DNA from 3 places in the Nonomuraea sp. NPDC049129 genome. Region 2 is predicted to be linked to each of the others. Evidence: riboswitches for the same ligand, from Rfam matches in the RefSeq annotation. Region 2 holds a riboswitch; each other region holds the start of a gene.
The links. Region 2 has a riboswitch for cyclic di-AMP ahead of AB0B64_RS45770 (C40 family peptidase). Riboswitches for the same ligand answer to the same signal wherever they lie in the genome.

Region 1 (3,265 bases), on a different contig from region 2:
TCTCCTTGACCTTGCGGGGAAGGCCGTAGCCGACGACCTTGCTCTGGTCCCTGTCCTTGCGCTTGAGCCACACCTTGTCGACGTTGGCCTCGATCGTGGAGATCTGGTCTCCCTGTACCTTCTCGACGATGCCCGCATGGTCGATCCGCTCCACATCGCGTGACCCGCTCCAGTCGTAAAAGACGATGGCGCCGGGCTCCGGCTTGTCACTCCAGGCGTCCTGCTCCTTGAACCACTTGGCGTGGTCGACGGTGTAGGCGAAATCCCCCACGTACTTCTCGACGCCCGCCTGGTTGGCGGCCCAGGTAATGAACATGTCGCACCATGGGGCGGTCTTGAAGTAGGGGTCGCTGTTGTCCACGTTGGCGTAGTACCAGTTACCGAACTTGCTGTAGCCGTCGGTTTTCTCGCGATAGCCGAGATTTTTCTGGGCAGCGTCGAGCAGCCCGTCCACAATGGATGGCATAGGTCCGGGGTTTGACCCTTTCTCCTTATGGCCTACCGGGTTAGCTGACGGGTTCGGGCCAGGAGATGACGCCCTACCGCCGCATCCGTGGCGGATTCACCCCATGCGTGGATCGCTCCAGGCTCTGGTTCCCCGGTTCCCGCGGCGCGGGCCTCGGCACCAGCCGGCCGCCTCCACCGCGAAGGCAAGTCACCGGCAAGTACGAAGGACTGTAGTAGGTAGAAAGGGTGGCTGGTTACCGAAATGAGATTTTTGGCATAAAAGATCTATCCAACGCAGACCGATCAATACCGTGCGCTACACGTTGTTATACGCAAGGCAAGCACCGCAGCGGGTCAACGCGTGATCACTCAATCACCCTCACCACGCCTGCGAGATTGCGCGTGTGGGCGGGCACCAGTTTGACGACGTCCCCCGTCCGCCGGGCTTGGATCATCTTTCCGTCGCCCCAGTAGATCGCGGCATGGGAAATGTAGCCCGGGTTGGTGGGGTCCGGCCGCCAGAAGATCAGGTCACCCGATCGCATCTGGGAAAACGGGACCCGGGGTCCACTGGCGAACTGCTGATGCGTCACCCGCGGCAGCCGAATGCCCGCCCTGCCAAAGGCCCACTGGATCAGGCCGGAACAGTCGAAGGCGTCAGATCCCTCGGCGCCCCAGACATACGGGGCGCCCAGTTTGCTCTTCGCCGCCGCGCACGGTCGGCTTGGGCGTGTAGGCCCGGAAGGCCGATGGTTCCACCCCCACCGTTCCCACCCTCCTACCGCCGAGCGGTATCGCCGCCGCATCGACGATCTCCATGGAGCTCACGCCTTTGCGTACTCGAACCCGCTCGATCATTTGTTCAGGCAGCGGACGATTCGCGGTCACAAGCAGGTGTGGCTCCCGCAGACGGTCGAGGGCCGCCACAACGGGCGGTTCAGGCGCCGGCGAGGCTTTGCCCGGCTTCCCGGGTCCAGCCCGAAGACGCCGGGGCGGCTTCGCCGGTCGCTCGTAGTCGACGAGGGCTAACATCCCCGCTACCAGCGTTGCAACCACGAGTCCGGCCACTAGGTACACCGCTCGGGGCAGCACGCTACTACGGTTCATAGTCACTGCGACATTATGCACAACCCGAACAGCGACACAGCGGCCCACCGCTCAGGCACGGCACCACGCCGTGGTAAAGGTAAAGGATTAATGGCTGAACCCTAGGCCACACAGGGCCTTCGGGTCGGCTTCCAAAGGTTTCGCTTGCGCTGGCCATTTGGCTTGCATACCTTTACAGGCCCAAGGCCGCAGCGTTCCGATGGTGGCCTGTAATGCCGAGACCGCGTCTCGTCTGCACCGGCGTTGTGTGCAGATCGTAGCCGCGGCCGCCGAGTCCGCTTTCTCGCGGAGCCGGGGATCCACTTTCTTGGGGTGAATCGGTGCGCCCGTCCCAACGGGGCTCCGTAGGGCACTTCCACGCCCGAACCCGTCAGCTAACCCGGTAGGCGGCATGGAAGCAAGGAGCAATTCCCCGCATGTCCAAACACCTCTTGCCGAGCTACGGCAGGTCCGCCCGTAAGCACGGCCTCACCCTCGCCGCAGCGGCCGTGGCCAGTGCGCTCATCACCAGTACGCCCGCCTTCGCCAGCGACCACGCCAGCGAGACCCAAACTGGCGTCTCGCGGTCTGCGACTTCCTCCCAGCCCCAGCGCCAGGTCACAGCGGACGCCGTGCTGAAGCTGGCCCAGCAGCAGGTGGGGACGACGGAGAACGCCAGCGGCGGCGGCACCCGATTCCACAGCTGGTACATGACTTCCCCCAGGGCCCAGGAGACTCTGGCCCGCGACGGAGGAAGCCTTCAGGCCTACGCCAACGCTCCGTGGTGCGCCATGTTCGTCTCTTGGGTCGGTGAGCAGACCGGCGTTAGGCCGACGATGGGATGGGACGCCTATACGGTCACATGGGCGCGGTGGTTCAAGAACAACGGACGCTGGGGCACCCTTGCCAAGCCCGGAGCCGTCGTTTACTACGCATGGGGCGGCGACAAGAGCATTACTTCCATCGACCACATGGGCCTGGTGAAGAAGGACAACCGCGACGGCACCATCACCGCGATCGAAGGCAACACCGGCAATGGGAAGGTCGAGGAGCGGGTGCGACCCAAGTCCGACGTCGTCGGCTATGGCTATCCGCAGTACAAGTCCTGACATCAGGGAAGCCGCTTCGGCAATTGCCGTAAGAGAGCTGCTATGCGGCTATCCGCGCATCAGCCTTAGCGGCCGATCCTACTATGTCATATAGTGAAAAGTCGGCTGGCTGGTCCTCCCGGGAGGGGACAACCGCAGCCATCCGTTCGGACGTACTCGGCATTCGCCCCCGTGATGCCGGGCACGTCTTCCTAAGAGATCGACTTCCGGTCGTGCCGAGGCCTAGCCGAGAACCCCAAGCAGGTCCCGGCAAGCGCGTTCGCAGTCACGGCAGGCCTGTGCACAGATGCCACAGTGGGCGTGCTTGGTGTGCCGCCCGCACTCGTCGCCGCACGCCTTGCAGGCCTGGACGCAGGCTTCGAGGACCACACGCGTCATGTTCGCGTCATAGCCCGTGTGCCGCGAGAGCACGCGCGCAGTGGTCTCGCAGATGTCCGCGCAGTCCAGATCGCTGCGTATGCATTTGACCATTTCGGCCACCATGTCCTCACTCAGGCAGGCGTCCGCGCAGGCCGTACACGTTTGAGCGCACCGGAGACACTCTTCGATGCATTTCGTAAGCTTCGCCTGGTCGACATCACCAAGGTCCTTGGGGTAGGCGGAGAGCATCTCCCCGACTTGCA
Region 2 (3,265 bases):
GTCGTGAACGCCACCACGGCCAGGATCACCACACCGAGCACGACCAGCGCCCAACCGGCACCGGCCCGGCCGAACGCGACGTCCCCACCGTCCGCGACCCAGCCACCTGACACGGCACGGTCGCTCGGCGCGGCACGGTCGTCTGGCGCGGCACGGTCACTCGCTGTGGCACGGTCGTCTGGCACGGCGCGGTCCCTTGGTGCGGCACGGTCGTGTGGCGCGGCGCTACCGCCTGACGTGGCGGGGTCGCTTGATGCGGCGTCCTCGCCGGGCTGTGGTGCCGGGTTCCGATCGGGGCCCGCGTCGTCGTCAGGCGGCGGCATGCTGTCGTCGGTGCCCTGCAGATCGTCCATCCGCGTTCCCCTTACGCAAGCTGGTCCCGCACGTAGTCGCGCCACCGTGCCGTCAGCGTCCCTGCCGAGAGCCCGAGCCTGGTGAGCCCCCGGTCGATGCCACCCGTCTGGGCATCACGGTAGAGCCTCACCAGAGTCCCCTCACCGAACCGCTCGGCGATGAAGCGACACGCCAGCCACGCCTCCTGGTACGCCCGTGCCAGACGTGCAGGCTCCCGGCTGGACGGTGCGAATGCCGCAGGCCCTGGCAATTCGCCCGGCAAGTGCCCGGCCCGCACCTCGGCGGCCAACTCGGTGGCGGCCACCCGGACTGGCAACCCCGCGTCCCGGTAGCCCACGTAGTCGGCGAACCCCTCATAGAGCCACACCGGCAACCGTTTCGTCCCGGCCGCGACGTGAGTGAGCTCGTGCGTGAGCACGATGTCCCGCCCGGTGGGGGTCAGCCGGGCGAAGTTCTCGGGCACCACGACCACTCTCCCGCCATCGGCCACCGCCGCCAGCCCGTCGACACTCCCCACCCCGGCCACCCGAGCAGCCTCGGCCGCCGAGCCGGGCACGAGCACCACGGGCCGTACGGGGCGGCCGAGCACGGCGGAGACCCGCGACCCGGCGGCATCGGCCCGGCGCGCCAGATCACGAAGCGACTCGGGCGCCGCATACTGACCGACGACGACCGAACGCACACCTCGTACGACCTCGGAGCCATCCCCCCAGAGTCCCCGCGCCTCCGCCGGAAGCTCACGATCACCGGCCGGCGGGTTGTGGCCGGTCGCGGACTGATCGGGCCCACCGGACGGCAGGTCACGAACCGCTGCCGAGAGGCCGTCCGTCCCCGGAGACCGGTGCGGGGCGGCGCTGGCCGAGGCGAGGGCCAGGAGCAGCACCCCCACCCCCAAGACTCGGCGGCTCACCTGCACGGACACGTTCCCCGATCGTAGTCGTCCCGCGCCGCGAACCGGCCGTCGCGGAGAGACCCGGCTCCTCGTCGCGCAAAGGCCCGGCACGTCGTCGCGCAAAGCGTCGGCTCGTCGTCGCGGAAGGGCCCGGAACACGCGAAGGTCCCGTCCCAGCTGGGACGGGACCTTCGTGACGGTCTTGCAGGCCGGATCAGGCCGGACTTACAGGCCGGGACGCACCGCGCCCACGAACGACGCCTTGCGCCATCCGCTGAGCTTCTCGACGCGCACCGTCGAACCCGTCCTCGGCGAATGGACCATCTTGCCGTTGCCGACATACATGCCCACATGGCCGAGCCCATAGAAGAACATCAGGTCACCTGGCTTCAGATTCTTCCAGGAGACCTTCTTCTTGATGCGGGCGAACTGGCTGTTCGTCACGCGCGGGATCTTGACGCCGGCCTTCTTCCAGGCGTACTGGACGAGACCGGAGCAGTCGAAGGAACCAGGTCCTGTGGCCCCGTAACTGTACGGGTCACCGATCTGGTCCTTGGCCACGGCGACGGCCGTACGGGCCTTCACCTTTTGCCGAGCGACCGCTGTTTGTTGCGCGACCTTCTTCACGGACCTGACGGCTTTCGCCGCTGTATTGGTCCCGGAAACTTCGGCCGCATCACGCGTTGTCGCCGCCTGCGCCGTCGGGGCAGGGAGGACCAAACCTCCGGCCGTCACGGTCATCGTGAGCGCTGCGCCACTCAGGGCAATGCGGGACAGACGGGGGTTACTGGGGGAGGTAGACAGGATTTCTCCTTGGGACTTCCACGAACGCCTACCGGGTTAGCTGACGGATTCGGGCCTGGAAGTCGCCCTACGGCGCAATACGCGCCGATTCACCCCTGATCCCGGGAGCGGGATCGCTGGGTCCCCGGCTCCGTGCCTCCTGGCTGCACGGACTCGGCAGGCCACCGCCACGTAATGACATGTAGAAGGGCGGCGACCTAACGGATTTCTTTTCTGTCCACATCGGGGACCCGATGGAGAGTCGCGACGCCATGGCTTGTTCGCCGCGACGCCAGAAGCTACGCCCTTGAGTAACGAGCTGGCAAAGCCGTCATGGGGTTGTCAGGATCACTCAGAGGTGTCAGTAAAGTCCCCAACCCCAGCTGGAGCGCCGGGTTATGTTATTCAAATGTGACCCTTCTCACACTTGACCACACAGTGATCTGTCAGGTCCCTTTTGTCACTCTTGTCACACTGGTCCCGCTAGCAACACGCCGGAGGGCGCGTGATCGTGTCGCGACTGCGCGGATGTGGGCGTCGCCAGGGTCACCGACGGGCCGAGATCAGTGATCGTCGTCACCCGCTGAAGGCGTTCGAGCAGCGTTCAGCGACCCGGCCAGCGGCATCGGCCTGCGCGCCGAAATCCGGCGACCAGCAAATCGGGATCAGTTGAACAGCCGGTCGGGTGCCGTTGAATAAGCGGCCAGAGCCCGTTGAACAGCAGGTCGGAGCCCGCTGACCACCGGGCCGAGTTCGTTGACCACCCGGCCGAGGTCCATTGACCACCCGGCCGAGGTCCATTGACCACCGGGCCGAGGTCCGTTGGCCGGCAAGCCCACGTGGACCGCCAAGCGTTAATCGGCGGACCATCCGGTCCATGGCCACCGGAAACCACGGACCGGGTCAAGAGGACGCACGTCACGGCGCCCAGCGCGCTCCACCGGAGGAGCGTGTCCCTGGACAGAGCCCAGCCACGGACGGCGGGTGGGGCTCACCATGCTTGCCGTACAGAAAATCAGTGGTTCTTCACCCGGAACAACCTACGGACGGATAGCTCCCACCAGGGTGCCGCCATAGGAGGACAGAGTGACGACCTTGACCACGTCGCCGGTCTGGGGGGCGTGCACGATCTGCCCGTTGCCCGCATAAATGCTGACATGTCCAAGCCCTGAGCTGAAGATCAGGTCGCCGGGCTGCAGGTCCTTCAGATCCACCTTGCGGGACGACCCCCAGGCC
Region 3 (3,265 bases), on a different contig from region 2:
AGCCGGAACGCGACAGCTCCGGCTACCGCAGGTACGGATCGGCCGAGCTGTTGCGGCTGGTGCAGGTCCGGACGCTGGCCGTCGCCGGGGTGCCGCTGGCCGAAGTCGGGCCCCTGCTCGATGCCGACGCCGCCCAGTTCGCCGCCGCGCTCGCCGACGTCGAGCGGCAGGTCACCGAACGGATCGAGGAGCTGATCGCGCGCCGTGACATGCTGCACCGGCTCGCCGACGGAGACCGGGCTCTGCTGCCCGACCGCGCCGTGGCGCTGCTGGAGCGGATGTCCGGCCTCGGCCTCCCCACGGAGGAGGTGGCGGCCACCAGGGAGGGCTGGGTGCTGGCCAGGGCCCTGGTTCCCGAGGGCTTCGACGACTTCCTCACCCATGTCGAGCACGCCCTCGACCACCCCCGCTTCGTCGCGTTGATCAAGCGCGCCACCGAAGCCACGGCATGGCAGCCGGACGACCCGCGCCTGGCCGAACTCGCCACTGCCATTGCCGACCACTTCCTCGCCAACCCCGCACACCTGAAGATCGTGACCGGCCTGCAAGCCCGCACCGACGCCGCGGCCCGATACCACCTGATCGCCCACTACGGCGAAGAGCAGGGATCGGCCACGGCCCATGGGATCGCGCTCGTCGAGACCAAGCTCCGCGCCGCTGGCGTCCACATCCCCAGACCAGGCACCCACTGACCGCGCCGTGCCCCGGTCCGGGCGCCCAGCTCTAGAACATCGAGATGTGCACGTGGTCGAAGTGGTTCTGGGTGATGCTGCCGCGGTCGGACATCGAGCTCCACCCCGAGCCCTGGTTGATGCGCTGCTTCCAGATCACGTACTTGACCCCGAGCTTGTCCTTGTTCTCCAGCGCCCAGGCCGCCACGCGGTCGCCAAGTGCCTGGTTGGCCGCGCTGGGCATGCTGCCGCCGGTGCTCATCATGAAGTCGCACGCGCGCCCCAGCGGGTGCTCGCCGCCGCCGCCCGAGCGGAAGCAGCCCACCTCGTACGGCAGCGCGAAGTCCTTCTGGATCAGCCCGCGGATCACCCGCATCCGGGCGGTGATGTTGTCGGTGCCTGAGGGCAGTTCGGGCGCCCAGCTGCCGTCCGAGCGGCGGCCGGGGCCGAACGGGATGAGGCCTTTCAGCTTCTTCTGGATGTCCTTGATGACGCCCTGCGCGTCGTCGCGTTGCTTGGCGACATTGGCGGCGTCCTCGCGGATCTTCGCCTCGAGGGCGGCCGCCTGGTCCGCGGCCGCCTTCTTCTCGTCCCGAGCGGTGGCCACGCCCTGCACGACCGCCTGTTGCTCGGCCGCGAGGTGGTCCAGCAACGCCGCGCTGGAGGCATCGGTCGGGAGGGTGAGGTTCGGCAGCGCGCCGGTGCCGTTCTGGTACTGCAGGCGCGCGAGTTCGGTGACGCGTTTCTGGGCGGTGATGAGCTGGGCCTCCGCCGTGGCCAGCCGTTTCTTGGTCGTTTCCGAATCCTGTTTGGCCTTGGCGAGTTCGACGCGCTTGAGGTTGTAGGTCTCGATGAGCTTGTCGACCTTCTTGTCCAGCTGCTTCAGCTCCGCGCGGAGCTGGGCCTCGCTGGGCTTGGGGGCGGCAGCGGCGGGCGTGGCCGTGAAGGCGCCGAAGGCCATGGAAGCGGTGGTGATGAGAGCGATGGCGAGACTCGAGGGGGACGCAGCCGCCACGAAGGGTTTCCTCTCCCTATGCCGGCCGGGTTAGCTGACGGGTTCGGGCAGGGAGATGCCGCCTTACCACCTGAGTGGATTCACCCCAAGACGCGATGGGTCCCCGGCTCCCGGGCCACGCACCCGGGATTAGGCCAGCACCGACCGTTTCGGTCGGCGCTGAAAAGGGATATTAGTGGTAAAACCAAGGTCATGCGACTCCAAGCGGCAACCAATTAGAGATCTACCTGTGATTTAAGCATGCGTGCGGCTTCCTCCGGCAGGACATCGTTGACGAACGCGCCCATAGCCGACTCCGAGCCCGCCAGATACTTGAGCTTCCCGGGCGCCCGTCTGATGCTGAACAGCTCCAGGTGCAGATAAGCCAGGTCACGATCCTGCCGCACCGGCGCCTGGTGCCAGGCTGAGATGTACGGCATGGCGACGCCGAACAGCCCGTCGAGCGCTCGCAGCACAGAGGTGTAAAGCGGGGCGAAGGCGGCGCGTTCCTCCTCCGACAGCGCGGCCAGGTCCGGCACCTGCCGGTGCGGATACACGTGCACCTCGAACGGCCAGCGGGCGGCGGCCGGCACGAACGCCGTCCACAACTCGTTGGCCGCCACCACGCGCACCCCGGCGGCCCGCTCGGCCGCCAGCACGTCGGCGAAGAGGTTGCCGCCCCGGTGCCGGGCGGCCGCGCCGAGCTGGAGTTTGGTCCGCGGGGTCACGTACGGGTAGGCGTAGATCTGCCCGTGCGGGTGCGGCAGCGTGATGCCGATCTCCTCGCCCCGGTTCTCGAAGCAGAACACCTGCTCGACGCCCTCGATCGCGGACAGCTCGGCCGTACGGTCGGCCCACGCCTCCATGACCAGGCCCACCTGCTCGTCGGAGAGCCGCGAGAACGACGACGAATGCTCAGAGGTGAAGCACACCACCTCACACCGCCCCACCCCCGGCCGGACCTCACTCAACCCCCCGACATCCCCGTAAGTCCCGAAATTTCCGGAAAACGAGGGGAAGCGGTTCTCGAACACCGCCACGTCATAGTCGTACGCCGGGATCTCCGAAGCCCTCGTCTCGGACGACGGGCACAGCGGGCACTCATTGGCCGGAGGCAGGAACGTACGCGTCTGGCGGTGCCCCGCCATCGCGATCCACTCCTCGGTGAGCGGGTCGTAGCGCAGCTCCGACGCCATCGGCCTGGGATCGAGCGCCCGCCGGTCGATCGCGCTCCGGTCGGCGTCGTCGCGCCGGTCGAAGTAGATCAGCTCTCGGCCGTCGGCCAGGTGGGTGATGGTGCGTTTCACTGCGAGTCCTCCGCGATGATCAGTTCGCCGGCGCGTTCGCCCAGCTCCATGCGTGCTTCCTCAGGTAGTCCCGAGTCGCTGATGACCGCGTCTGCCTCGGTCAGATCGGCGATCGTGCTGATGCCGACCGTGTTCCACTTGGTGTGGTCGGCCGGGATGACCAGCCGGTGCGCCGCGTGCACCAGCTCCCTGTCGGTCTCCGACTCCAGCAGGTTGGGCGTGGTGAACCCGGCCCGCACGCTCATCCCGTGCACGCCGAGGAACAGCGTGTCCACGTGCAGCCGCCGGATCGC

Region 1: another riboswitch for cyclic di-AMP. It lies ahead of AB0B64_RS12900 (CHAP domain-containing protein); the one in region 2 lies ahead of AB0B64_RS45770 (C40 family peptidase).
Region 3: another riboswitch for cyclic di-AMP. It lies ahead of AB0B64_RS36210 (hypothetical protein); the one in region 2 lies ahead of AB0B64_RS45770 (C40 family peptidase).

What each region holds. Positions count from the first base shown of each region.
Region 1 covers NZ_JBEZDU010000004.1:7,997-11,261, reverse strand. The annotation lists gene AB0B64_RS12910 (CHAP domain-containing protein) at 1-466, opposite strand, end outside; cyclic di-AMP (ydaO/yuaA leader) riboswitch at 481-635, opposite strand; gene AB0B64_RS12905 (NlpC/P60 family protein) at 813-1,253, opposite strand; cyclic di-AMP (ydaO/yuaA leader) riboswitch at 1,812-1,958, shown strand; gene AB0B64_RS12900 (CHAP domain-containing protein) at 1,971-2,642, shown strand; gene AB0B64_RS12895 (four-helix bundle copper-binding protein) at 2,865-3,265, opposite strand, start outside.
Region 2 covers NZ_JBEZDU010000022.1:64,501-67,765, forward strand. The annotation lists gene AB0B64_RS45760 (M48 family metallopeptidase) at 1-353, opposite strand, end outside; gene AB0B64_RS45765 (hypothetical protein) at 365-1,276, opposite strand; gene AB0B64_RS45770 (C40 family peptidase) at 1,472-1,987, opposite strand; cyclic di-AMP (ydaO/yuaA leader) riboswitch at 2,061-2,219, opposite strand; gene AB0B64_RS45775 (C40 family peptidase) at 3,070-3,265, opposite strand, start outside.
Region 3 covers NZ_JBEZDU010000014.1:25,118-28,382, reverse strand. The annotation lists gene AB0B64_RS36215 (MerR family transcriptional regulator) at 1-692, shown strand, start outside; gene AB0B64_RS36210 (hypothetical protein) at 724-1,686, opposite strand; cyclic di-AMP (ydaO/yuaA leader) riboswitch at 1,692-1,832, opposite strand; gene galT (galactose-1-phosphate uridylyltransferase) at 1,902-2,972, opposite strand; gene AB0B64_RS36200 (DeoR/GlpR family DNA-binding transcription regulator) at 2,969-3,265, opposite strand, start outside.